2 regions of the Parabacteroides chongii genome follow, and region 2 is predicted to be linked to the other one. Evidence: riboswitches for the same ligand, from Rfam matches in the RefSeq annotation. Region 2 holds a riboswitch; the other holds the start of a gene.
The links. Region 2 has a riboswitch for cobalamin ahead of P3L47_RS15110 (TonB-dependent receptor). Riboswitches for the same ligand answer to the same signal wherever they lie in the genome.
Positions count from the first base shown of each region.

Region 1: linked by a shared signal. The riboswitch ahead of P3L47_RS06780 (TonB-dependent receptor) and the one ahead of P3L47_RS15110 (TonB-dependent receptor) in region 2 are both predicted to bind cobalamin.

Region 1 is NZ_CP120849.1:1,790,956-1,794,393, forward strand. Features, by position in the region: gene P3L47_RS06780 (TonB-dependent receptor) at 1-1,795, opposite strand, end outside; cobalamin riboswitch at 1,849-2,047, opposite strand; gene P3L47_RS06785 (OprO/OprP family phosphate-selective porin) at 2,584-3,438, opposite strand, start outside.
Region 2 is NZ_CP120849.1:4,047,847-4,051,284, reverse strand. Features, by position in the region: gene P3L47_RS15120 (DUF5686 and carboxypeptidase-like regulatory domain-containing protein) at 1-246, shown strand, start outside; gene P3L47_RS15115 (Na+/H+ antiporter NhaC family protein) at 224-1,546, shown strand; cobalamin riboswitch at 1,634-1,824, shown strand; gene P3L47_RS15110 (TonB-dependent receptor) at 1,898-3,438, shown strand, end outside.

The sequences.
Region 1 (3,438 bases), 2.3 Mb from region 2:
CATTGTCGCGCTGGCGGATGGTAGAGAATTTCTCATGCAGCTCATCCAGTCCCATCTGGTGAATCTCTTCATCGCTTAATACGCGGTAATCGATCATGTCTTTAATATCGTTGTAGAATCCGGTGGCCGATATTGAAAAACGTGAGCATGTATATTCGCCGTTCAGTGAAAAGAAATTACTCTTTTCCGGTTTCAGGTCGGGGTTTCCAACCGTATAACGGTTTGAAGTTTTCGACTCGTCCGTTGCGTATAGTTGGGACAATGTAGGCGAACGGAAGCCTGTTGCGTACGATGCACGGAAATTAAATCCTTTGAGTTTGTACATAAGGGCGACATTCGGAGTGGCATAGTTTTTAAAATTCTCATTGTAGAGATAGCGCACGCCCAAGACTGCCTGTAGGTTTCTTAGTATCGTAATTTCATCCTGTGCAAAAAGTGCAATCGTGTACATGCTCTTGAAGCTGATGTTATCCGATTGGCTTCTGAAGTTTTCATTGATATACTCGATACCTGTGGATACTTTATTCCACGTGTTAGGTTTGAAAATACCTTTTACGGTTGCATCGTAATAAGTCGTTTCTTTACGGGTTTCTTTATCGCCTCGCTTGAAATCACCGGTTTTGAGGAAATAGTCATATTTTGAGGTGTAATTGTCGGCAAAGAAGTCGGCATCGATGTAAGCGGATTTGTTGATCATATATTTGGCACCGGCACCATAGGTGTAGGTTTCATGCGCCATGTTATAGGTATAGGCCTGTGTCTCTTCATAGATCGGGTTGCCGTTTTCGTCTTTCTTTTTTCCTTTCTTAAAATACGTAGCTGTTTCCGGTCGGCGTGTGTTATAGTCATAGTAATTACCACGTACGTAGAAAGATAAGCGGTCGGTTGCATTGTAAGCAAAACGTTGGCTGATATTGTCGGAGAGGAATCCGGTAGACATCGGGCGGCCTGTTTTATAACCGTTTTCGTCGAGATCATTCACTTGCCAGTTATCCGCTTCCCTACGCTGGTATGAAGTATAAGATGAAAATTTACCGGCATTTACGTCTACATTTATATTTTCGCTGAACCGTCCTTTACTGGTATAATGGGTGTAGTTGGATACATTCACTGCATTCTTGGTATCATCTGTAATAATATTGATAACGCCGCCGATTGCATCGCTGCCGTAAAGGGCGGAAGCTGCCCCGCTCAGGATTTCGATACGCTTTATATTGGCGATATTGATACGTGTATAACGGTCGTCACCGGTCAGGCGTTTACCGTTTTCCAGCAGTAGCATATAGTCTTCGTTCATGCCGTTCAGGCTCAGTGTCGTTCCCATTCCGTTTGTCATGGTTGTTACATTCGGAGTCAGTTTGACCAGGGCATCTTCCAGGTTGGTTACGTTGGCATTTCCCAGGTCTTTGGCTGTGATCACCTGTATGGGGACAGGAGAGTTGGTCATGCGGCGGTGGGTTCCCGTACCGGTTATAACGACTTGTCCCAGGTTGATATAGCTTTCGTTCATCTTGATCAGGATATTTTCATCCTGGCTGTCTGCGGTATATTTCTGGGGAAGGAAACTAACATGTGTTACACTCAGCGTATGTTCACCTTCCGGCAGGTTGCTGATATTGAATTCTCCTTTACCATTGGTTGTGCATCCTGCCAGGCTATGGTCTATGCGGATATTGGCTCCTACGACAGGTTCGTTGGTTTCAGCGTTTACGACTTTCCCTTTCAGGGCGGTTTGAGCGAACATAGATACTACTATCCAACTGATAGCAGCTGTGAGTAAACATTTCTTTTTCATCGAAATTGTTTGTATAAGAATTAATAATTCACTTTCCTGGCCCGGGAAAGCTTGATTATTTGTCTGATCTGGCAGGTTTCCTGGCTTAACCCTGAAAAGCACCTTCCCATTTCTTATAAACGAAACAGTGGCATAAGAAACTTTTCTTCGGATACGGGTATTACAGTAGCGGGCACTGCTTCGGATTGTCACCGAATTCCCTTTTATGCAGGTACAGAATGAACCGGCATCACCAAATCGGGCGCAAAAGTAGTTTTTTATTTAATATCTTTATGCTTACTTAGGCAATAAAAGTATGCAAACGTTATATTTTGGGGAGTTGCCGGTTATTATGTAAAAACAGTCGGACTCCTTCCGTATGTCAAAGAATGAATTAAAAGAAGCCCTTGTACCTCTTAATTGTTAATCAGGGAGATACTATGTGTTAAATCTTTACCTTTTGTTGCTACCCTCTACACCCTGCCGGATTACCCTGTACACCCTGTGCGGGCAGCCTCTACACCCTGGTCGGCTACCCTGTACAGGGTGGTTTTAGCAGGTCGGGACTTTTGTGTTAGTTTGTAGGGACTTAACAGGTAGTTGTCTGCCTTTTAACAGATAGTTTGTTAGGGTTACTGTGACAGATGACAGACTCTGTTGCAGATAAAAAAAGTATCTGCAACGCCTTTATCTGCTGGATGTCTGATTATTACAAAGATGGGTGACAGATGGCAGATACTTTTCTAAAACTTTATGTAGGATTGCGATGTAAAAGACGTATTTGCCTTGCAATAGGAGGAAGTAATCAATCAGAACCGGACCTGTAGCCGCAGTTGCATCATGTTAATTTCGCATTTTCCTAATGTCGAGTATTTATCCATCCAGAGATGTGCGTAATTCAGGCGGGAGGAAATGTACTTGTTGAAATAGTAGTTGATGCCGATCGACAGGTCGTGCTGGCTTCCTCCTGTCATGTTGCTGCTGAAGTCATTCAGATTGGTGTAATTATAGCGGCAGGCGAGCAGGATCGAGTGGGGTTCTTCCGGCATGACCGGTACGGCATCGAGGGTGTCGTAAGCGTACTTTGTGCCTTTCAGCAGGAAACCTCCCATAATATAGCCGCCATGAGCGGAATAGGAGGGCTTATGGTTCTTACGGTGGATATTCGTATATAAAAACTCGGTCTGAAGCAGCCATTTATGGCGGAAGAACAGGCATTCCACGTTAGACTGGACCTGGTTTCTCGCCTCTCCGACAGTCAGCTCTAACGTCCGCGGGGAAGGGATATAGGTGACACCTTTACTTTTTAACCGGATTTGTTGAGCCTGTGTTTCCGTATCTTCGTCCGGTACTTTGAATAAGGCACCGGTTCCGATATGAAATAATTGTCCGGACGAATTGATCGGCCGCCATACGATACGCCCTGAGAAGTTGTAACCGGGTTTGGTTGTTTCGGTGAAGCTGAGGCCGTCGCCGCAGAATGCGCCTGCAGATAAATAATATGAAGGGAGGGAACGCGTATAGGATACACCGATCCGGCGGTCCGGGTAGAACGTTTCGGATACGTTGGAGGCTGTGTTGAAGATAAGATCGTTCGTGCTGGTCGATTGGTCTATGCTGTAATAACCGAGCATATAGCCGGCACGAAAGTAGTTTCCGTCTTT
Region 2 (3,438 bases):
GTAATCTCTTTCAACGGTATTTATGGCGGACTGACAGACAAGAATAACCCGACAATGACTCCCGGATTGTTTGTCCTGCCTGACGGCACACGTCCTTTAGGCAAAACTCCATATATGGAAGCCAGTGTCGGTCTGGAAAATATTTTCAAGATTCTTCGTATAGACTATTATCGCCGGTTAACTTACCTGGACGAACCTAATATTAAGAAAGGAGGGGTGCGTATTGCGTTACGATTCTCCTTCTAACTCCCCTTTGAATCATGCACCGAATGCATGGGCTTTGATACCCTTGCTGGTATTCCTGTTCACTTATCTGGTTGTTTCCATACTGGCAGGAGATTTCTACAAAATGCCGATTACAGTTGCCTTCGTCATCTCTTCGGTAGTGGCGATTGCCATGTCCAAAGGGGGAAAACTATCCAATCGCATCGAACAATTCTGTCGCGGAGCGGCCAACAGCAACATTATGCTCATGGTCCTTATCTTCATATTGGCCGGAGCCTTTGCCCAGACAGCCAAGGCAATGGGAGCCGTAGATGCAACAGTGAACCTGGCAATGTCCATACTGCCCGGAAACCTGCTGGCTGCCGGTATCTTCCTGGCCGCTTGTTTTATATCCATCTCTGTCGGAACCTCTGTGGGAACAATCGTAGCCCTGGCACCGGTAGCCGTCGGGATTGCCGCAAAGACAGGGATGCCTGATGCTTTGATGTTGGGAGTTGTCGTGAGCGGTGCCATGTTCGGCGATAATTTGTCTTTCATCTCCGACACGACTATTGTGGCTACCCGTACACAGGGATGCAACATGAACGATAAATTCAAAGTGAATATCCGTATCGCCCTCCCCATCGCGATCCTGACAGGTATTATATATGTAATAGTAGGAAGCGGCATAGACAGTAGTTATACTGCAGGAACAATCGAATGGGTAAAAGTGGTCCCTTATCTGGTCGTTCTAGTTGCAGCCATTTGTGGAGTAAATGTTATGCTGGTATTATTCATCGGTATACTGCTATCGGGTGTTGTCGGACTGCTGACCGGCAGCTTCGATATATGGGGCTGGACGGCATCGATGGGTCTCGGTATAACCAATATGGGAGAACTGATCATTGTGACCCTATTGGCTGGTGGCATGCTGGAAATGATTCGTTACAATGGCGGCATCGACTGGATCATCCTCAAACTGACTTCACATATCCGCTCTTCGAAAGGTGCAGAATTAAGCATTGCCGCATTGGTCAGCTTTGCCAATCTGTGTACGGCAAACAATACGATCGCCCTGATCATGGCCGGACCGATAGCTAAAGACATAGCAGACCGTTTCAAAGTCGATCCGCGTCGTAGCGCAAGTATCCTGGATATCTTCTCTTGCTTCATACAGGGAATTATCCCCTACGGAGCACAATTACTGATGGCTTCCGGACTGGGCAACGTCTCCCCCATCGAGGTTATGCAATACTTGTATTATCCGTACTTATTAGGATTCGGAGCACTATTGGCGATACTCTTAGGATATCCAAGAAAATACAGTAACCTGAAAAAATAAACCTAGCTAGAACTATCACACTGGGATATCTCATTTTATTTTTGAGTATAAAATGCTAAAATCTTAGAGTTATTTAAACCATTTTCATATATTTGCAATCGTTTTGGTGATAGAATCGTTTTCAACGATTCTATAAAAGGGAATCCGGTTAAAATCCGGAACAGTACCCGCTACTGTGAAACTCATAAAAAGGAAAGTTCCTCATACCACTGTCTTTTCAAGATGGGAAGGTTGCTTTCTGAGTTAGTCAGGAAACCTGCCAAATTAGTGATAACCAATTTCTCCCGGGGTTTGGAGAAGTTATTGAAAAAGAATATTTTATATTCAATACACTTAATTCATTAATTATTCATGAAACAATCTTTATTGTTCCTGCTCACTGTGTGCGGGATTATTTTGTCGGGCACGAATGAACTTGCAGCCCAGAAGAAAATAGCGGAAGAGGATACAACTTTTGTACTTAGTGATGTACACATCATTTCCAAAAAAATCAATAAAAGTTCCATCCTCCCTATTCCTGTTCCTGTCAAATTTGTTCCTTTAAACACTTTAAAAGTCAATGCCGACTTTCTGGAAGCACGAGAAATCACCGATATTGTCAATGCTACGCGCTTCATGCCTTCTGTAAAGACACAAACGTTATACGGAGGTTTCCAGGTCGTTCATATCCGTGGTTTCTCTCACCAGTTGATGACCATAGACGGTGTCCCCGACCAACGTTCATTCATCACCTCCATGCCGATACATGACTTATCGAATATCGAAAGTATGGAGTTACTGAGAGGTCCGGCTTCTGTTTTATTCGGTCAGTCTGTTGTAGGCGGGGTTCTGAATGTCACACGCAAACAACCGACAAGAGATACGCATGTCAAAGCAAAAGTCGGCGTAGGGTCATTCAACGAGAAAAATGCTTACTTTGGCATGTCCGGCAAGCTGGTTGGACCGCTCACCTACTATGCATCAGTGAACTACTCCAACTCGGACGGATGGCGTGACAACGGGGTCGAACGCTTCTCCGCCTATTTTACAACCGAAGCACAACTGACAGAAAAAGATAATCTTCAATTGACCTACAATTTCTCGAAAGATAAATATGACACCGATGCAGGACTGCCCAAACTCATGGCAAATGACATATACGACCTGTCCGGTAAATTGTACCTGAATAAATTTGAAAGCCTGCCGGGACTGGACAGGTCTGCCCGCTATAATAACGAATCCGACTTTCTGAAAAACAGGTCGCAGGATATCACTTTACGATACGAACACATATTTAATGACAACATAAAACTACGTGATGTGGCCTCTTTCCGATATGACAATATCGACTATTTCTGCACGGAAGGTCTTTCTTATCTGGAAAGTAACGATCCTATCTATAATCATTATTACATGAAAAACGATAAAAAGGTCTACATTAATTTAGATACCGTCACCAACTCAGGACCATTGCGTTTCAATCATGTGACCTACGGTTATTCCAATCAATTGGATCTGCTGGGCAAATTCGAAATCGGTTCGATAAAAAACAATTATAATATAGGCTATTCTTATAATTACCTGCATCGCCCTTCTTACGGTTGGACCAGAGACAAGGATATTTATGGTCCCGGATACAAATCCCTAATCCCTGTCCACAATCCCTATTCCGGAGGTTTTATCGGAGCCAACCTGTCTAAAGTGTCAATCTCAGACAGAAAAAGCCACGGTATTTATCTATCCGATATCGCCGACATACTTGAGAACTTCAAGGTTATGTTATCAGGCCGCTATGATATTTATCGGTATCGTTCGGTCTCCTCTATTCCGCTTATTGAAGGAACAATGGATTGGGAATCTGTCCCGGATGATAAATACTCATCCATTCGCAACAATGCATTTTCCTATCGTGT